Regions from separate parts of the Mesorhizobium sp. M1D.F.Ca.ET.231.01.1.1 genome, predicted to be linked through region 4. Evidence: predicted binding sites of a transcription regulator. Region 4 holds the regulator's gene; each other region holds the start of a gene.
What was found. The regulator PhoB, encoded in region 4, activates phosphate uptake and scavenging genes when phosphate is short. The targets are predictions, from matches to a motif close to TGTCATNNANCTGTCAT.
Positions count from the first base shown of each region.

Region 1: a site for PhoB is predicted at 3,265-3,281, ahead of EN874_RS06115 (RNA degradosome polyphosphate kinase). Genes of this name have one in related genera too.
Region 2: a site for PhoB is predicted at 2,029-2,045, ahead of phnC (phosphonate ABC transporter ATP-binding protein). Genes of this name have one in related genera too.
Region 3: a site for PhoB is predicted at 2,115-2,131, ahead of EN874_RS05760 (acid phosphatase). Genes of this name have one in related genera too.

Region 1 is NZ_RZOZ02000001.1:1,224,707-1,229,838, forward strand. It holds gene ppx (exopolyphosphatase) at 1-912, opposite strand, end outside; gene EN874_RS06115 (RNA degradosome polyphosphate kinase) at 909-3,104, opposite strand; gene EN874_RS06120 (zinc-finger domain-containing protein) at 3,345-3,590, shown strand; gene EN874_RS06125 (FAD-dependent monooxygenase) at 3,620-4,855, shown strand; gene EN874_RS06130 (TIGR02117 family protein) at 4,953-5,132, opposite strand, start outside.
Region 2 is NZ_RZOZ02000004.1:150,243-155,374, reverse strand. It holds gene phnL (phosphonate C-P lyase system protein PhnL) at 1-19, shown strand, start outside; gene EN874_RS13285 (DapH/DapD/GlmU-related protein) at 16-633, shown strand; gene EN874_RS13280 (hypothetical protein) at 658-1,170, shown strand; gene EN874_RS13275 (DUF1868 domain-containing protein) at 1,244-1,954, shown strand; gene phnC (phosphonate ABC transporter ATP-binding protein) at 2,127-2,984, shown strand; gene phnD (phosphonate ABC transporter substrate-binding protein) at 3,126-4,034, shown strand; gene phnE (phosphonate ABC transporter, permease protein PhnE) at 4,094-5,050, shown strand; gene phnE (phosphonate ABC transporter, permease protein PhnE) at 5,052-5,132, shown strand, end outside.
Region 3 is NZ_RZOZ02000001.1:1,150,933-1,156,064, reverse strand. It holds gene EN874_RS05765 (adenylate/guanylate cyclase domain-containing protein) at 1-1,921, shown strand, start outside; gene EN874_RS05760 (acid phosphatase) at 2,147-3,694, shown strand; gene EN874_RS05755 (hypothetical protein) at 3,703-3,927, shown strand; gene EN874_RS05750 (inorganic triphosphatase) at 4,024-5,132, opposite strand, start outside.
Region 4 is NZ_RZOZ02000002.1:256,173-261,304, reverse strand. It holds gene pstA (phosphate ABC transporter permease PstA) at 1-479, shown strand, start outside; gene pstB (phosphate ABC transporter ATP-binding protein PstB) at 476-1,279, shown strand; gene phoU (phosphate signaling complex protein PhoU) at 1,300-2,004, shown strand; gene phoB (phosphate regulon transcriptional regulator PhoB) at 2,023-2,712, shown strand; gene EN874_RS33645 (DUF1127 domain-containing protein) at 2,838-3,095, opposite strand; gene EN874_RS07600 (winged helix-turn-helix domain-containing tetratricopeptide repeat protein) at 3,206-4,888, shown strand; gene EN874_RS07595 (ROK family protein) at 5,005-5,132, opposite strand, start outside.

The DNA of each region.
Region 1 (5,132 bases), on a different contig from region 4:
CAGGGAATAGAGGAAGCCTTCGCGCACGCCCTGCGCCGAGACAACGATCTTCGACGGCTGCATCGCCGCCATGATCTCCTGCAGCACGACGGCGCCGTAGGGCAGCAGCGAGCGGCGGTTCTTGGAAACGCCTTCGATGCCCTTGACCTTCTCGACTTCGCCCTTGGCCACCTGCCTGAGGAAGGTCTGGGTGCTGTCGGCGGCGATCTCGTAATGATGCATGACGCCGAGCGGATAATTGTTCATCTCCATGTGCAGCCGGGCGAGATTTCGCCAGGTGCCGCCGACGGCGTAGAAGACCCTGCCCTGCCCGCCCTTCAAGAGCTTCGCCCGCGCCAGTTCCTGGCGCGCGATCTTCTGCGCCTGGACGAGCGAGTTCTTCGCCATGTCCTGCAGGCGCAGGCCGCCGAGCGGCAGCGTGATGCCGTCGCCGATCGTTTCGCCATTGATGTCGATGAGTTCCAGGCTGCCGCCGCCAAGGTCGCCTGCGATGCCGTTGGCCGGGTGGAAGCCTGAGATGACGCCGAGCGCCGAGTAATGCGCCTCCTGCCGGCCGGAGAGCACCCGGATCTCGGTCTTCAGCACATCCTCGGCGCGGTGAATGAAATCCGGGCCGTTGACCGCCTCGCGGGCGGCCGCGGTTGCCAGCACATACATATGCTCGGCGCCGGCTTGATCCGAAAGCGCGCGGAAACGGCGGAACTCCTCCATCGAGCGCGTCACCGCCTCGGGATCGAGCTTGCCTGTCGAAACGATGCCGCGGCCGAGGCCGGCCAACATCTTCTCGTTGAACAAAAGCGTCGGCGAGCGCGCCAGGCCCTCATAGACGACGAGGCGGATCGAGTTCGATCCGATGTCGATGATCGACAGCGGCCGCCGGTCCTGGAGCCGGCCCTGGGAAATTGAAATCACGCGGCGCCGTTCTTCTTGCGGCGCTTGAACTGGGCAATGCGCCTTGGCGCATGCGATTTCAGCGCGTCACCCCGTCCGGAAAGGCTCGGATTGGTCATGAAATATTCCTGCGCGTTGAACGGTTCCTCGCCCTCATCCAGCGCGACGCGCCGGGAGGTGCCGTCAGCCAATACGTCGAAACTTTGCTGGTTGTCCATGACGTTGCCGAGCATGATCTGGCCAAGCACCTGTTCATGCACAGTTGGAGTGGTGATCGGCACCAGCGTCTCGACACGGCGGTCGAGATTGCGCGGCATCAAGTCGGCGGACGAGATATAGACGATCGCCTCGTCGGACGGCAGCCCGTGGCCGTTGCCGAAACAGAAGATACGGCTGTGCTCGAGGAAGCGACCGACGATCGACTTCACCCTGATGTTCTCGGACAGACCCGGCACCTGCGGCCTCAGGCAACAGATGCCGCGCACGACGAGATCGACCTCGACGCCGGCACGGCTGGCGTCATAGAGCGCGTCGATGATAGTCGGGTCGACCAGCGCGTTCATCTTCATCCAGATGCGGGCCGGCCGGCCCTCGCGCGCATGGACGATCTCTTCGCCGACGTGCTTCAGGATGCGGTTGCGCAAGGTAAAGGGCGACACGGCAAGCCGCATCTCCTCGGCCGGTTCGGCATAGCCGGTGATGAAGTTGAAGACCTGCGCGACGTCGCGCGCGATCGTCGGGTCGGTGGTGAAGAAGGACAGGTCGGTGTAGATGCGCGCGGTGACCGGATGGTAGTTGCCGGTGCCGAGATGCACGTAGTTGCGCAGCCTGCCGTCCTCGCGGCGCACCACCAGCGACATCTTGGCGTGGGTCTTCAATTCCAGGAAGCCGAACACGACCTGGACGCCGGCGCGCTCGAGGTCGCGCGCCCAGCGGATATTGGCCTCTTCGTCGAAACGCGCCTTGAGCTCGACAAGCGCGGTGACCGACTTGCCGGCCTCGGCCGCGTCGATCAGAGCACGCACGATCGGGCTGTCGTTCGAGGTGCGGTAGAGCGTCTGCTTGATGGCGACGACTTCCGGATCGGCCGCCGCCTGGCGCAGGAACTGCACCACCACGTCGAAAGATTCGTAGGGGTGGTGGACGATGATGTCCTTCTCGCGGATGGCGGCCAGGCAGTCGCCGCCATGCTCGCGGATGCGCTCGGGAAAGCGCGGATTGTAGGGCGTGAATTTGAGGTCGTCGCGCGGGATGGCGACGATCTCGGAAATCTGGTTGAGCGCCAGCGGGCCGGTGAGCACGCTGATGCGGCTCGACGAGACGCCGAGCTCGCCGGCAACGAAGTCGCGCAGCTCGGCGGGCATCAGCGTGTCGAATTCGATGCGGATGACGGAGCCGCGGCGGCGGCGCTTCAGCGCCGTCTCGAACAGGCGCACGAGGTCTTCCGACTCTTCTTCCACCTCGATATCGCTGTCGCGGATGATGCGGAACGTGCCCGAGCCCTTGACCTCGTATCCCGGGAAAAGCTTGCCGATATAGAGGCCGACCGCTTCCTCCAGCGGGATGAAGCGCACAAGATGCTTGCGGTCGGGCAGTCGGATGAAGCGCCGCAGCGCCACCGGCAGGCGCAGCAGCGCGCTCATCTCCTCGCCGTTCTTGCGGTGGCGCAGTTGCAGCGCCATCGAGAAACCGAGATTGGGGATGAACGGGAACGGGTGCGCCGGATCGATCGACAGCGGCGTCAGCACCGGGAAAACCTGCTCCTGGAAATGCTCCTCCAGCCAAGCCTTCTCGTCCTTGGTCAGGCCATCGCGGGTGATGCTTTCGATGCCTTCCTTGTTGAGCAGCTCCATCAGCGTCGACAGGCTCTTCTGCTGGTCCTCCTGCAGGCGCTCGACCTCGCGCAGCAACTGCTCGAGCTGCTGCTCGGGCGTGCGGCCGTCCGGGCTCTTCAGCGCGATGCCCTCGCGGACCTGGCCGGCGAGGCCGGCGACGCGGACCATGAAGAACTCGTCGAGATTGGCGGCCGAAATAGACAGGAAGCGGACACGCTCGAGCAGCGGATGGTGCTCGTTCAGCGATTCCTCCAGCACCCGACGGTTGAACTGCAGCCAGGAGAATTCGCGATTGACGAAACGGTCGGGATTGCCGCCCTCGGGGCTCGCCGCCTCGACGCTGATGAACTCGCTCTGCACCGGCCTCAGTTCGCTCATGGTTCCTCGTCCGCAACCTTTCTCTTTGAGCGCCATACACCGCAGGGCGCGCATGATCGACGCTCTAACACGCTTTTGTGACGCATGATCGGTCACGGAATCGCTCCGATTCCCAAGGTCATGCGTTTAACCGGCTCAACTTATCCTCTGCCAGCCTTTTGCGACAGTTTCATTTCATCGATCTTGCAAACTGCCCGGTTATGATCCAGATGCAAACGGGCCGAACTGAAGGAGACGACGATGGCAGGCGGTACCATTCCCCATTTCCAGAACGACGCGGGCCATCCGGCGATCGATATCGGCGTGAAGGAATTCATGTGCACCGGCGCCAATCCGCCCTTCGATCATCCGCATGTGTTCCTCGACATGGGCGACGACAACGAGAAGGTCTGCCCCTATTGCTCGACGCTCTACCGCTATTCGGCCAAGCTGAAGGCGACGGAAACCGAGCCTGCCGGCTGCCTCTTTATCGACCAGGCCGCCTGATCCCGCTTCGCCTGGTTGACTGCTAGACCATGAATGAGGCGCGGTCCCGGCAGGTCGTCATCGCCGGGGCCGGCATCGCCGGGCTGACCGCGGCATTGGCCTTTGCCGAGCTCGGCCATGCCGTCACGGTCCTGGAACAGGCCAGGCAACTCGAAGCGGCGGGCGCCGGGCTCCAGCTTTCTCCCAACGCGACGCGCATCCTGCGCCGGCTTGGCGCGCTCGACCGGTTGCGGCTGAGCGCGGTCAGGCCGGAAGCGGTGGTGCTGAAGGACGCCGCAACCTTGCGCGAGCTGGCGCGCGTGCCGCTGGGTCAGGCCGGCGAACGGCGTTGGGGCGCGCCCTATCTGGTGGCGCATCGCGCCGACCTGCAAGCGGCCCTGACGGCGCGGATCGCGGAGCGTCCCGAGATCCAGCTTGTCACCGGCGCGCGGGTTACAGGCATCGCGGTGGCACCGCAAAATATCGTCGTCACGGCGCAAGGAGACGGCGGCGGCGCGGAGGTTGCCACAGGCCTTTTGGTGGGCGCCGACGGCGTATGGTCGTCGGTCAGGTCACAGCTTGCCGGCAAGGATCCCGCTTTCACGAGAAGCCGGTTCTCCGGCGAGTTGGCCTGGCGCGCCACGGTGGCGGCCGAAAGCGCCGCCGGACAGACCTTTGCGGCGATCGGCGCCGCCGCCTGCGTCACCACATTCCTCCATCCCGGCTTCCATATGGTCGCCTATGCGGTGAGCAAGGGCAGCGCCTTCAACCTCGCCGCCTTCACCAAGGGCGAACGCATCGCCGAAGGCTGGTCCGGCCATGCCGATCCCGCAATTCTCGCGAAAGCCATGCGCGGCACGTCGCCCGAACTGGCGAGGCTTGTCGCCTTGGCCGGGCCATGGACGGCGTTTCCGATCCACACCGTCGAACAGCGACGCTGGACGATGCCGGAGGGAATCGCGCTGATCGGCGACGCCGCGCATGCCATGACGCCGTTCGCGGCTCAAGGCGCGGCGATGGGAATTGAAGACGCCTCGATGCTCGCCAATCTGGTCGCCGACTTCCCCGGCGATGTGAAGCAAAGCCTCACCGTCTGGGAAAACCTGAGGCGACCGCGCGTCGAAGCGGTGCTCAGGCGCGGCGCGCTCAACCGGCTGGCGTGGCATGCCTGGGGTCCGGTGGCCATCGCGCGCAACCTGGTGCTGGCGACGCGGCCGGCGGAGAAGCTCGCGGCGGATCTGGACTGGCTGTATGGGTGGGAGGAGAGCAAGGTTGTGAGACGGTAGGACGTCTGACGGGCGAGAAAGTTGGATAGGCTGGCGGGACAAAGGGGGGCGCGAAGGAACGAGGCGCTCGCCGTTTTCCCGTCCTGGCCGCCAGCTCTCAATTATGCAACTCCAACGACCACCCCAGCGACACCGGCAGCGGGTTCCACCAGCCGGTGCGCAGGCCGGCAACGCGCAAGCCGGCCGCCGTCCAGGTGTTGCAGCCGACTAGCGCGTTGAAATGGCCCTTGGCTTCGTAGAAGCGGTCGAAGCTGGAATAGCCGGCATTGTCGATGAG
Region 2 (5,132 bases), on a different contig from region 4:
AGGCAGGATCGCCGCATGACGAGGAAGCTTTCCGAGGCGCCGCTGGTGCACGAAACGGCCGAGGTCGAAAACTCCAAGCTCGGCCGCTGGACCGAGATTGCCGAGCGCAGCCGCGTCTCGGAAAGCGAGCTTGGCGACTATTCCTACATGATGCAGGACTGCGCCGTCTGGTGCGCGACCATTCGAAAATTCTCCAACATCGCGGCAAGCGTGCGCATCAACGCCACCAATCATCCGACCTGGCGGCCGACGCTGCACCACTTCACCTACCGCGCCTCCGACTATTGGGACGACGCCGAGCATGAGAGCGAGTTCTTCGCCCAGCGTCGCGCCAAACGCGTCACCATCGGCCACGACACCTGGCTCGGCCATGGCTCGACCATCCTGCCGGGCGTGACCGTCGGCGACGGCGCGGCGGTCGGCGCGGGCGCAGTAGTATCCAAGGATGTTGCGCCCTACACCATCGTCGCCGGCGTGCCGGCAAAACCGATCCGCGAGCGCTTCGACCGCCGCACCGCCGAGCGCTACCAGGCGCTCGCCTGGTGGGACTGGGACCATGCCCGGCTGCGGGCAGCACTCGACGATTTTCGCGAACTCTCGGCTGAGGCTTTCCTGGAGAAACACAGCGGTTAATGATTGGCGCCGGCTCCCATCTGCGTGGCCGAACAGCAATGGCGCCGCCTCCGCATTTTGCCTACTATTCTTGCCGCCTTGAAAGCTGTGGAGGCCGGAATGCTGAAACGATGGATTAGCCTTTGCCTGCTTGGGTCGGTGACTTTTTTGCCTCGGCACGCTCTTGCCGAGCAGCCAAAGAGCGACCCTCGCGGTGCTGTCCTTTGCGCCTGGATGATTTATACCGAGATCGAAGCCGTCGGAGAGACCTGCTCTCCCGAGCAGGACCGTGACTTCCTTGTCTTTGTTCAGTCCCAGATCGACCGCATTAAAGCGTTCATCGTGCGGAACTCGGACACCACGCCGTCGGCTCTGGAAGACCAGCAGCGTCAAGTCCGCGAGATAGCCGCAAAGCGCCGCAGCGCCTCGTGCCAGCCGGGGGGCGACGGCATGCAGCTCTACAATTCAATAAGGTCGCTCGATCGCAGGCAGATCATTGCCGAGATGGATAAGCTCCTTGAAGTCGATCGCGAACCTTTGGCGAACCCCTGCCTTTGACGCCTGTCCGCTACAGTTTTCACACCCCTGACACAGGACTCGGACACGAGGCCATCTCCCCAAGGAGATTGCCATGCTCGCAACAGTCGGACCTTCGCTCGCCGCCTTCTTCGAAGGCAGCAATCCGGCGGCGCCGGCGCATCTCGGCACGCGCTACGACACATCGGGCAACTTCCTCCTCGAGCCCGGCAACACGGTCGTCAGCCACCTCGTCCAGGACTCTCCTTCCGAAGCCGCAATCATCGAGGTGCGCGAGCGCATGCGCGCCATGCCCGACGCCGATCGCCTGGCCTTCACGCCGGTCTCCAGCCTGCACATGACCCTGTTCCAGGGCATCATCGAATACCGGCGCCGCCTTCCTTACTGGCCGGCCGACATACCGCTCGACACCAGCATCGACGATATGACGCGTCTCTATCTAGAGCGGCTGCAGGGCTTTCAGCCTTGCCCGCCTTTCCGCGTCAAGACCATCGGCGTCACGCCGAACGGCCTCACGGTCGCCGGTGCTTCCGACGAGGACGAACGCACCCTGCGTCTGTGGCGCGACGCGCTGACCGTCCCGTTCGGCTATCGTCACCCCGACCACGACACCTATGTTTTCCACATCACTTTTGCCTACCAGATCCGCCGCCTCGCCGACGAGCGGGCGTCCGCCTGGCAGGATCTGTTCGACGATTGCCTGTCGTTTCTCGAACGCGAGGCTCCGGTGATCGAGTTCAGGCCGCCGGCCTTTTGCAGCTTCAAGGATATGAAGCATTTCGAGGAATTGCTGGTCCTCGGCTGACCCCATGGACTTCGCCCAAAACTGCGCAGCGGTTTTGGGACGACGACATGCATAAACAAGAATGGCCTGTGGGACGTAACAAAACTGACATCAATCCGACACCCCAGCTTCATCGGGCTGCGCTAGCGAAGGTTAACGGACCTTCAAAACCGCGACGTACCGGAGCCCTGCCATGTCAGCACTATCGGCCACGCTGGAAATCCGCGGCGTAACCCGACGATTTGGCAAGAACACCGCTGTCAGCGACATCAACATCTCGATCCCGCAGGGGCAGATGGTCGGCATCATCGGCCGCTCCGGCGCCGGTAAGTCGACGTTGCTGCGTATGATCAACCGTCTTATCGATCCCAGCCAGGGGTCGATTTTTTTTGACGGCGCCGAGGTTTCCAGACTGCAAGGCTCGCCGCTGCGCCGCTGGCAGCGCGACTGCGCCATGATCTTCCAACAGTTCAACCTTGTGCCGCGCCTCGACGTGCTGACCAACGTCCTGCTTGGCCGCCTCAATCATCGCTCCACGCTTTCCAATCTGCTCGGCATGTTCTCGCGCGCCGAATGCGCCGAGGCGGTGGCCGCGCTCGAGCGCCTCGACATCGCCCGCACCGCGCTGCAGCCGGCCGGCACGCTGTCCGGCGGCCAGCAGCAGCGCGTGGCGATCGCGCGCGCCATGATGCAGCAGCCGAAGGTACTGCTGGCCGACGAGCCGATCGCCTCGCTCGACCCGCTCAACGCCAAGGTGGTGATGGACTCGCTGCGCGACATCAATCTGCGCGAAGGCATCACCGTCGTCACCAACCTGCACACGCTGGACACCGCCCGCGCCTATTGCAACCGCATCATCGGCATGGCCGCCGGCAAGGTCGTGTTCGACGGCGCGCCCGAGGATCTCGACCGCGACGCCGTACGCACGGTCTATGGCGCCGACGCCAACGGCTTCGATATCTCCGAGGCCATCACGTCGACCAGCGTGAGCATCAAGCCGAAGATCACCGCATCCGCCGGACCGCTCGAACCGGCCTTCCCTGGCTACTGAGTCCACCCCGGGGCCGAAATGGTTCCGGGCAAATCGTGGATTTCGACAAGAGCAACCCGGATCGCCCGCCCGCGTCAAAGGCTGAATTCAAGAATTCGGACGCTGCCGGCGCGAAGCCGGCAAAACAGGAGAGAGGTCAAAATGTTCAGGAAAATGGTTTTCAGTGCCGTATCGATACTGGCCATGGCGGCAAGCGCTGCCCACGCCGCAGACGTCAAGGAGTTCCGCGTCGGCATCCTCGGCGGCGAGAACGAAACCGACCGCCTGCGCAACTACCAGTGCCTTGCCGACCAACTGAAGGCCGAATTCGGCTTCGAGAAGGTGTCGCTGTTCCCGGCCGCCGACTATGACGGCGTCATCCAGGGCCTGCTCGGTGGCACGCTCGACTTCGCCGAGCTCGGCGCGTCCGGCTACGCCAGCGTCTACCTCAAGGACCCGAAGGCCGTCACCCCGATCCTCACCACCAAGCAGACCGACGGCTCGACCGGCTACTATTCGATCGGCCTGGCGCTGAAGACCTCCGGCATCACCGACATCAAGTCGGCCAAGGGCAAGAAGCTCGGCTATGCCGACCCGGATTCGACCTCGGGCTACCTGATCCCGCTGACCCAGATTCCGAAGGACACCGGCGCCTCCAACGAGACCTACTTCGCCTCGACGCAGTTCAACGGCGGCCATGAGAACAACGTGCTTGCCGTCCGCGACGGCAAGGTCGACGTGGCGGTGGACGATTCCTCCGGCATCGGCGACTTCAAGAACGGCTACACCTCCGGCACCTTCCATAAGGAAGTCGCCAAGGACGCCGTCGACCCGAACGACTTCGTCGAAGTGTGGCGCTCGGGCCTGATCCCGAACGGTCCGCTGGTCGTGCGCACCGCGCTCGGCGCTGAGATGACCGCCAAGCTCACCGATTTCTTCACCGCCCTGCCGGTCAAGGACAAGGCCTGCTTCGAGGGCGTCGAGGGCGGCGATTTCACCGGCTACGTGCCGGTGAAGCCGGACTTCTACAGCGTCATCGTCGAAGCCCGCAAAGCCGCGATCGGCGGCTGACGGCATCAGGAAAAAGGGGCGGCGACTCCAAAGCGCCGCCCTTTTTGCATGCTCCGATCATGACAGCCTCAGCGACAATCCATTCCGATGCGACAAGGCAACAGGCCGACGCCTGGCGGCGTCAGACATCGCTGCGCCGCTTCTACACGGCGTTCGGGGTCGGTCTGCTGCTGGTTGCCATGCTTGCGACCATGTGGTTCGCCGACGAGGCCAATGCCGGCCACTTCTTCGACCGCCTGCCGCATATTCTCGATTTCCTGAGCTGGCTGATCCCGAAGGACTGGAACGACGTCTGGCGGGCGCTGTTCGACATCGCCTCGCCGCACGACAAGGGCACGCAGGAATTCAATTTCCCGCTCGGCCGCGTCCATGTCTGGGACGGCTTCTACATCCCCGAATATTTCGAGCTGATGCTGACCACCGTCAACGTGGCGCTGGTCTCGACCTTCATCGGCTTCGTCTTTGCCGTGCCTTTCTCCTTCATCGCCGCACGCAACCTGACGCCTAGCCCGATCCTGCGGCTCATCGTCAAGCGTTTCATGGAACTGCTGCGCGCCTTCCCCGAGATCGTCATTGCCGGTCTGTTCGCCGCCATCGTCTCGATCGGCCCGGTCGCGGCCATCATTGCGATCGGCCTGCATTCGATCGGCGCGCTGGGCAAACTGTTCTACGAGATCAACGAAAACATCGACATGCGCCCCGAGGAGGGCCTGCGCGCGGTCGGCGCCAACTGGATCGAGCGCGTGCGCTTCGCCGACCTGCCGCAGGTGCTGCCGAACTTCATGTCCTACACGCTGCTCAGAATCGAGATCAACGTGCGCATCTCGACCATCATGGGCGCGGTCGGCGGCGGCGGCATCGGCGAGGAGCTGAAGCTTGCAATTTCGCGCGGTTTCGGCGCCAAGACGCTGGCGCTGGTGCTGCTTCTCTTCGTCACCATCTTCCTCGTCGACCAGTTCTCCGCCTGGCTGCGCCGCAAGCTCGTCGGCGAGCAGGCATTTCTGATGAGCGCTTGATATGGCAGCCCTTACTGTCAACGAAATCAGTGCGATCGAGGAACGGCACCCGCAGATATTCCACCGGCCCGCCTACAAGCGC
Region 3 (5,132 bases), on a different contig from region 4:
CGTCCCTCCATTGAACCGGAAACTTCTGGCGATCCTTGCGTTGGATATGGTCGGCTATTCAAAGGCGACCGAGATTGACGAAGCTGGCACCATCGGGCGCCTGAGAGCTATCCGGGCCGACGTAACCGATACGGCGATCGCTCTGCATCAGGGTCGAATTGTCAAGCTGTTGGGAGATGGCGCACTTGTCGTCTTCGACAGCGTGGTCGATGCAGTGATCTGCGCAGCCGAAATTCAAGAAGCTGTGGCCGTTCGCAATGGTGGACTGCCGGAGCAAGAGCGGATTGTGTTCCGCATCGGGATAAATCTTGGCGATGTGGCGCTGGTGGATGGCGATGTGTATGGCGACGGCGTCAATATCGCCGCTCGCATAGAGCAGCTTGCCGAGCCGGGCGGGGTGATGGTGTCAGGTACGGCCTACGACCATTTGCAGGGCAAGCTTGATTGGCCACTCGATTTCGTCGGCGAGCAGCACGTCAAGAATATCAACCGCCCCGTGCGGATGTACCGGGTAAGGCTCGATGGCAAGCGGCTGCGCCGGACCTTACGCCAGGCGATGCCGCACTGGACCAGGACGGCTGCGGCGGCGATCGTGGTGCTGGCTTTGGCGGGTGGGGGGACCTGGTGGTTCTTTCAGCCCGCGTCACTGGGGGCCAAGCCGTCGGTCGCGGTGCTGCCTTTCAATAATTATGGCGACGGGGCCAGCGGGCGTCTGGCCGATGGCCTGACTGAGGATATCATCACCGACCTCGCGCGGTTTCCCGAACTTGACGTCGTGGCCAGGAATTCGACGGAAGTTTACAAGGGCAAGCCGGTGGATGCCCGCCAGGTCGCGAGTGCGCTCCATGTCGGCTTCGTACTGGAAGGCTCCATCCAGCGGCAAGATGGGCGGGTGCGGGTCACCGCACAGTTGATCGATGCACTAACCGGCAACCACCTTTGGTCGGATCGTTGGGACCGGCCCGCTGAGGACGTTTTCGCCGTCCAGACCGAGATCGCAGAGCAAGTCTCCAACCGGCTGGGCGGCGGCGTAGGGTTGATTCAGACGGCCGGGCGGGCCGCGGCCAAACGCAAACGACCTGAAAACCTAAATGCTTACGACTATTATCTGCTCGGGACCGAGAAGATTGAAGAGATCACCATAGCGGATGAGGAGGAGGCAATCGCGCTTCTCAACCGTGCCGTTGAGCTGGACCCCGGACTGGCTCGCGCCTGGGTAGAACTTTACCATGCTCATGGCATATTGGCTGGCTTCGGCATCAATCCCGAGAGCGAGATCAAGGCGGCTGCCGATGTGGCCGAACGCGCGGTGCGGCTCGATCCAAGTGACGCTGAGGCACACGCCGTGTTTGGGATGAGCCTCAGCCACAAGGGCGACAACGCCCGCGCCAAGGTTGAACTGGATACGGCGCTTCGTCTTGCTCCCGGTTCGTCCGAAATCCTGACATTCTATACCGGCTATGCGGCACGCTTCGGTGAACCCGAACGCGGCGCTCAGATGGTCGACCAGGTGATGCGGCTCGACCCGAACTATCCGATGTGGACGTCCAACTTCTTCGGCCCTGCCTATTTTATGGCCGGCCGGTATGAGGACGCGTTGAAGATGCTGGTGCGCATGACACCTAACAACTACGACCAGTGGAGGTGGGTGGTGTTTGGCAGCACCCTTGCGGCTCTGGGTCGAATGGATGAGGCGAATGCTGCGGTTAGGGACACTCTCACGCAGTACCCCGACCTGACCGTCGAGAGCATGATTAATCAAGTCGGCTTGAGCGCTAAAGAGCGCAGTCGGTTTATTGAAACAATGCCGCTCGCCGGCTTTCCGGCTTGCGCCAAGCCCGAGGCGCTGGCGAAACTCGCCAAACCTGTGCGACTGCCGGAATGCGAGGCGGGCGAGGCGCAGCCTCTCGGCCAGCCATAGAACAGCCCCGCAATTGGCGGGCCGCCGTGGAAGCCGGCTCGGCAAGTGATGCAACCGTCTGTCACTTTATGCGGGGATAGACACGATTGCGTGCCAACTCCCGCGATCGTGGCGCCCCCTGATTGGCGAAAGCCACCGCCGATGGCGTTGCCCGTCCAACGCGGCAGCTATTGCCAATATGCCGCGAAGCTGGTGTCATCCCATTTGCACCAGGGAGGTATGGCGATGAAGCGATCCTGTGGGCTCGCCCTGTTTTCCTCGGCTCTCGCTCTGTGCGCCGCCTCGGCTTGCGCTTTCGCGGCTCAGCCCGGCGATCCGCCGGACGGCATCGCCAAGATCGAAACGGTGGTCGTCATCTTCGCGGAGAACCGCGCCTTCGATAATCTCTATGGTCATTTTCCCGGTGCCGAGGGCATCGACAAGGCGAGCAAGGAAAGCCTTGAGCAGCGTGACCGTGACGGATCGGTGCTGTCCGAGCTGCCGCCAGTCTGGGACGGACTGACCGCCAAGGGCGTCACGCCGCCGGTGACGCAGGCGATGACCGAGCACCTTCCGAACGAGCCGTTCACCGTCAATGACGAGAAAGGTTTCAACGTTCCGTTGAGCGTCGTCACCCACGATCTCTGGCACCGCTACTACCAGAACCAGATGCAGATCAACGGCGGCAGGAACGACATGTTCGTCGCCTGGGCCGATTCAGGCGCCATGCCGATGAGCAACTGGGACGCCTCCAAGACCGACATGTGGGCGGTCGCGCAGAAATACGTGCTGGCCGACCATTTCTTCATGGGCGGCTTCGGCGGCTCGTTTTTCAACCACCAATGGCTGATCTGCGCCTGCGCGCCTTACTACGCGGATGCCGACAAGAATCCGGCCAAACCGTCGATTTCGGTGACGGACGACAGTGGCAGGGCGCTGAAGATAGCGGACAATTCACCGAAATCGGCGCGCGACGGCATCCCGAAATTCGTCTCCGACGGCAATCTGACGCCGGATTTCTACGCCGTGAACACGATGCAGCCGCCTTACCAGCCGAGCGGCAACGATCCGACGCCCGGCGGCGATCCGCACCTGGCGGATCCGGCCAAGCCGACGACATTGCCGCCGCAGACGGAGCCGACCATCGGCGACATGCTCAGTCTCAAGCATGTCACCTGGGCGTGGTATTCGGGCGCCTGGCAATACACGCTCGACCACGGCAATCACACGCCGACCCCGAATTTCCAGTATCATCACCAGCCGTTCAACTACTACGCCAACTATGCTCCGGGCAGCGAGGCCAGGCGCGAGCATCTGCGCGACGCCGGTCTGGGCGGCGTGAGCTTCATCCAGGCCATCGACGATGGCGCCCTGCCGCAGGTCTCCTTCTACAAGCCGCAGGGCAATCTCAACGAGCATTCCGGCTATGCCGACATCCAGGCCGGCGACCGCCATATAGCCGATGTCGTCGCCCATCTGGAGAAAAGCCCGCAATGGCCGCATATGCTGGTGGTCGTCACCTATGACGAGAACGGCGGCATCTGGGATCATGTCGCTCCGCCCAAGGGCGACCGCTGGGGACCGGGCACGCGCATTCCGGCGATCATTGTTTCGCCTTTCGCAAAGCACGGCTATGTCGATCAGACGCCCTATGACACGACGTCGATCCTGCGCTTCATCACCGAGCGCTTCGAGCTGCCGGTGCTGCATGGCATCGTGGTGCGCGACAAGGCCGTCGCCGCGCATGGCGAGCCGCCGCTCGGCGATCTTACCGGCGGGCTCGACCTGAATTGAGGGCGCGTATGCGGAAGACGAAGATGGACGTCGACAGGATCGTCGCCCTGGTCACCGCCGCCGGCATCGAACTCACCGACCGCCGCCGCAGCGCCACGGGCGACGGCTGGTCCCTCAGCTTCTCCAACGGTGCCATGATGGAGGTGGGTGACGACGGATCGGTCCGTGTTACGGGCAAGGGCGCCAAGGCTGTGGCGAAGCTTCTGGACCCGCCGGCGCCGCGCGGCACATGATCCGCGCGAGCGATCCGCCTACGAGACGACCGCTCTTGATCCGGAACGGACGTCTGTCTTCCGATGCCGGACCGTCGTCGCCCCTCAGCATGCCGCTCAACGCCAGAAGCGCCTGGTATTGACAAAGGCGTCGTGTGCTTCGGCGGCGTCCTTGAGAAGCTGGGACTTGTCCTCGGCGCTGAAAAGATCCTTCGCACCCGCCACGTCCGAAAGCTCCAGCGCTGCCAACATATCGGGCGCGGTGGCGATATCGTTGAGGTTGCCCAGATTATCCTGCAGGTCCTTCATCGCCTTGATGAACCGTTGGTGCCGTTTGGCTTCCGCCTTGCCCTCATAAAGCGGCTCGAAGAACTCCGCCGCGTAGCGCAGTTTCTTTGCGGCGATGCGCACTTTATGGCGGGTCTCGTCATCGGCATCGATGAGATCTTTGCCGCCCTTCGCCACCTTTTTCCAGAATTTGTCAAATACACCCGAGGCCAAATTCCTCGACGACTGCTCGTGCAACTTTTTGTCCGATTGGGTTCGCCAGTCCCCGATGGAAATCCACTCGGTGGCATCGATCATCAAGGAGCGAGCGCGCACCGAGGAGAGCGATGCTTCGACCGCCGCGTAGGCGTCGTCGCGCGCGTTTTGAAGACGGCTCGAAAGAGCCTCGCTCGAAGCGCGACCGATCATCACGTCGATATTGCGTGCCTCGCCAAGCTCCGAGGCGAGCCATTTCAATTCTTCTCGCAAGTGGTCGAAACGGCTGTCGTCGAATAGCGACTTGCAGATCGAGCATAGCGAGCGCAGCCGTCGCAGCGACACGCGAGCCTGGTGCAGGGCGTCGGCATCGCGAGACCAGCCGAGCGCCGTTTCATTGAGCCGAAACTGTTTGAGACAGGCCGCCGCGATGCGCGCGAAAGCTGTTGCCGCGCTCATCTCGGAAGTGAGCGGGGTCGCGGCGGATTTCACAGCACCGGGCGCCGAACCAAGCAGACGATAGCCCCGTTCCGCTTTGCTCAGCACGCCGAGATGAGCCGGCGTGATCAGGTCGACTTTGCGGGCGAGCGTAAACAGCGCTCTCGGTGAACCCGCCTTCTTTTCCAACTCGATCTCGCACAGCGGAGCCTCGCGGTCGGCTGCAACCACCTTGCCAGTGTCCAGAGCGACTTCGACCGTCGCGTCGCCATCGATCACATTCCAACGATGCCGTTTGACATGAA
Region 4 (5,132 bases):
TGTTCGTCTATGAGCTGATGGTGCGGCCGATGGGGCATTTCTCGGCGATCGCCGGCGCGGTGGCGCTGTCCATCCTGGTGATCCCCGTCGTGGTGCGCACCACCGAGGACATGCTCAACCTTGTGCCCAACGCGCTGCGCGAAGCCGGCACCGCCATCGGCGCGCCGCGCTGGGTGGTGATCCGCTCCGTCGCCTATCGTGCCGCGCTATCCGGCATCGTCACCGGCATATTGCTGGCGATCGCTCGCATTTCAGGCGAGACGGCGCCGCTGCTGTTCACCGCGCTCAACAACCAGTTCTGGTCGAGCAATCTCAACGCGCCGATGGCCAGCCTGCCGGTGACCATCTTCCAGTTCGCGCTCAGCCCCTATGAGGAATGGCAGCAACTGGCCTGGACGGGCGCACTCATAATCACCCTGACGGTTCTCGGGCTGAGCATTTTCGCCCGCAGCCTTACCGGACGCAGAGAGGACAGATGAAACCGATGTTGTCCACCGACCTTAACGTAGCCGAGACGGCCGTCGAAAAGGCCAAGATCGAGGTCAAGAACCTCAACTTCTACTATGGCCAGTCGAAGGCGCTGAAGGACATCAACCTGTCGCTGCCGGAGCGCAGCGTCACCGCCTTCATCGGGCCGTCGGGCTGCGGGAAGTCGACGCTGCTGCGCGTGCTGAACCGCATCTACGAACTCTACCCGAAGCAGAGCGCCGAAGGCCAGGTGCTGCTCGACGGCAAGAACATCCTCGACCGCTCGCAGGACCTCAACCTGCTCAGGACCAAGATCGGCATGGTGTTCCAGAAGCCGACGCCGTTCCCGATGTCGATCTACGAGAACATCGCCTTCGGCGTCAGGCTGTACGAGAAGATCAGCAAGGCCGAGATGGACAACCGGGTCGAGTCGGCGCTGAAGCGGGCGGCGCTGTGGAACGAGGTCAAGGACAAGCTCAACGCCAGCGGCCAGAGCCTTTCGGGTGGCCAGCAGCAGCGGCTCTGCATCGCCCGCACGGTGGCGGTGAAGCCGGAGGTCATCCTGCTCGACGAGCCGGCATCGGCGCTCGATCCGCTGTCGACGGCCAAGATCGAGGAGCTGATCGACGAGCTGCAGGCCGACTACACGATCGTGATCGTCACCCACAACATGCAGCAGGCGGCGCGTGTGTCGCGGCAGACGGCGTTCATGTATCTCGGCGAGCTGGTCGAGTTCGACCGGACCGAGAAGATCTTCACGTCGCCTCGCGAGAAGCGCACCCAGGACTACATCACCGGCCGCTTCGGCTGAGTTCATACGAGGACATCACCATGGCCCATACGGTCGCTTCCTTCGACGACGATCTGAGGCAGATCAGCCAGCTTATCCGTGACATGGGCGATCTTGCCGGGTCGATGGTCGGCGCGTCGACCAAGGCTCTGCTCAACTCCGACAACGCGATGGCGCAACGTGTGGTCTCCGACGATGCCATCATGGACGCGCGGCAGCGCGAGCTCGACGATCGCGCCATCACGCTGATCGCCAAACGCCAGCCGATGGCCGACGACCTGCGCAGCGTGGTCGGCGCCATCCGCATGGCCGGCGACCTCGAGCGCATCGGGGACCTTGCCAAGAACATCGCCAAGCGCGTCGGCTCGGTCGGCGTCAGCGCCGCGCCGCGCGACCTTTCGCACTCCATCGATTCGATGGCGCAGCTGGTGCTGATCCAGGTCCAGGGCGTGATCGAGGAGTATACGGCGGGCGACGCCACGGCGCTCGCCAAGCTGCGCAACGACGACGAGCGCATCGACGTCAAATACACCTCCGTCTTCCGCGAGCTCCTGACCTACATGATGGAAGACCCGCGCAACATCACGGCTTGCACGCATCTTTTGTTCTGCGCCAAGAATCTGGAGCGCATCGGCGACCATGTGACCAATATCGCCGAGAACGCCTATTATGTGCTGACCGGCACGCAATTGCCCGCGAACCGTCCGAAACAGGACGAGACGGCGATGTCGGCGCCGGCGGCCTGACAGCGAAGGTAGCTCTATATGATCGCGCCACGCATCATGGTGGTGGAGGATGAGGAGCCGCTGGGGGTGCTGCTCCGTTACAACCTCGAATCCGAAGGCTATCAGGTCGAGGTGGTGACCCGCGGCGACGAGGCCGAGATCCGCCTGCAGGAGAACGTGCCTGACCTTCTGGTGCTCGACTGGATGGTGCCGGCGGTTTCCGGCATCGAGCTTTGCCGGCGGCTCAGGATGCGGCCCGAGACCGAACGGCTGCCGATCATCATGCTGACGGCGCGCGGCGAGGAAAGCGATCGCGTGCGCGGCCTCTCGACGGGCGCCGACGACTACCTGGTCAAGCCGTTCTCGACGCCGGAATTCATGGCCCGGGTCAAGGCGCTGCTGCGTCGCGCCAAACCGGAGGTGCTGTCCAGCGTGCTCAAGGTCGGCGACATCGTGCTCGACCGCGAATCGCACCGCGTCTACCGCAAGAAGAGCGAGATCAGGCTCGGCCCGACCGAGTTCCGGCTGCTCGAATTCATGATGCGGCATCCCGGCCGGGTGTTCTCGCGCAGCCAGCTGCTCGACAATGTCTGGGGCGAGACGATCTATATCGACGAACGCACGGTGGACGTACATGTCGGACGCCTGCGCAAGGCGGTCAACAACGGCCGCATGCCGGATGTCATCCGCACCATCCGCGGGGCGGGTTACGCGATCCGGGAAGACTAGGCTAGAGCCCCGCCATCCCGATGGATCGAAATCATGTTCCAGGGGCAGAACTCAATAGCAGGCGGTTGCCGATGCCGCAGTAGTGGCGATGCAGGGGATATGCATGAGGCCCGGCTCGCCTGGCCTCAAGCCTTCCTCCGGCTTTCCCGCAGGCGCTTCACCGTTGCATCGACGATCGGACCGATGTCACTGCGATCGATACCCACATCCTCGAGATAGTGGTCGTTGAGCCTATTCAGTTCCTCGATCACGGCGATCCGGAATACTTCATCCTGGCACCAGCCCACCAGTTTGCCGAGAACGCGGCCGACACCAGAAGAGGACCAGTGGCGCCAGGCATGCGGCCTTGCGTATGGCGGCAGGGACTTCACACTCGTTGTCATGTCGAACCTCCCGGAAATGTTTATGCAGTCTCTGCCTTCTCCGGCGGAAAGACCCGAAATGCTCCTGAAAGAGTTCGGAAAAGTTTCCGAAGTCGGGTAGATTTCGGCCCATGGTGATGATCCACCGAATGGGACCGTTCCGCCTCGATACCGAGACGGGAATCGTGTTTCGAAATGCCGAGCCCCTCGCATTGGGGCAGCGAGCGGTTGCGCTCCTGCGCGTGCTGGTGGAGCGAGCGGGTGCACCCGTCTCCAAGGCTGCGCTGATGGATGCCGGATGGTCCGGTCTCGCCGTTGAAGAAAGCAACCTGACTGCCCAGATCGCGGCACTCCGCCGGGTGTTCGGGGAAGAACCCGGCGGCGAGCGCTGGATCGAGACGCTCCCGCGCCGCGGCTATCGGTTCGTCGGACCAGTGGTCCCGGCGAAGGACCCGCCCCAAGATGAAGGAGCGGAAGTGAATCCGGCACTCCTGATTCCCGGAGGGCCCTCCCTCGCCGTTCTGCCCTTCGTCAACATGAGCGGCGACCCCGAGCACGAATACTTCAGCGACGGTATCACCGAGGACATCATCACCGACCTCTCGAAGGTCTCCACGCTCAACGTGCTGTCGCGCCACACCACCTTCACGTTCAAGGGCAAGGCCGTCGAAATAGGTCAGCTGGCTCAGCGGCTGAAGGTCGGTTACGTCGTCGAAGGCAGCGTGCGCAAGGCTGGCGGGCGGGTGCGGATCACGGCGCAGCTGATCGACGCGAGCAAGGACAGCCAGGTCTGGGGCGAGCGCTATGACCGCGAACTGAAAGACATCTTTGCGCTGCAAGACGAAATCGCGCAGGCCATCGTGGCGGCGCTGAAGATTAGGCTGCTGCCAGCCGAGAAGACAGCGATCGAGAGCCGCTCGACGCAGGACCCGGAGGCCTATCAGCTCTATCTCCAAAGCCGGTATTACCGGACGCAGCAGGGAGCGAGAAACCTGGAGATCGCTGTTCGCTTTTGCCGGCGAGCGCTGGAAATCGACCCTGACTACGCTCGCGCCTGGGCTTTGGTCGCCCTCTGCCAGGCGGGCCTGCATTTCAGGGGAAGGTCAGAAGAGCCGGGCTTATCAGCCGCCGAAAAGGCGCTCTCGATCGATCCAACTTTGGCCGAGGCTCATACTGCTAGGGGGCGAGCACTGGCTGAGATGGGGCGCTTCGATGAGGCGCTGGCGGCGCAGCAGGAATCGCTGCGCCTGGAACCGGACTCGTTTGAGGTGCGGGCTAACCTTGGCGTGACCTGCCATTACCTCGGCCGCTACGAAGACGCGATCGAGCATTCCGAGCGCGCCACCCGGCTTTTTGAAGCAGACTACTGGGCTCCCTGCATTGCGGCTGATTGTTATCGAATGTTAGGCCGGCATGACGAACTCAGGGCTGCTGCACGTCGGATTTTGGAGCGCGTCGAAAGGGAGATCGCGCTGCACCCCGACAACGCACGTGCCATTGCGATAGGAGCTATCGCATTGGCCCACCTTGGAGAGAAAGCCCGCGCCAAGGAATGGGCCGCGCGAGCGTTGACGATTGAGCCGGATGACGTGATGGACCACCACAATATTGCATGCGCCTTTGCCCAGATGGGCGAGCTGGATCAGGCTATCGATCTATTGGAGACCTGCGTTCGCAGAGCTCCGCCCAAACATCTCATGTGGATCACGCGAGAGCCCGATTTGATGCCCCTCCACGGCCATCCACGGTATCAAGCGCTGATCGCGCGCGAAGAAGCGCGGTTAGCTGCGATTGCGACCGGGCAAGCGAGCTAAGCAGGTTGACTTTGGTCGCTTGTCCGATATCGACCTGAAGGTCTCGATGTCAGCATTTGGCATACAGCAGGTCGGAAATTCGGTCGCTTAGAGATGATCGGTTTCACCCCTAATCGTCAGGCGACGTTTTTCCCGGTTGAGCCGGACCTCGCCTGAACGCCCGGCGCGAAGATCTCCTGGTCGACGAAGGTCAGCGCGCGCATGGCGCAGCCTTCGCGGATCAGCGGCAATTCGTTCGGCTCGG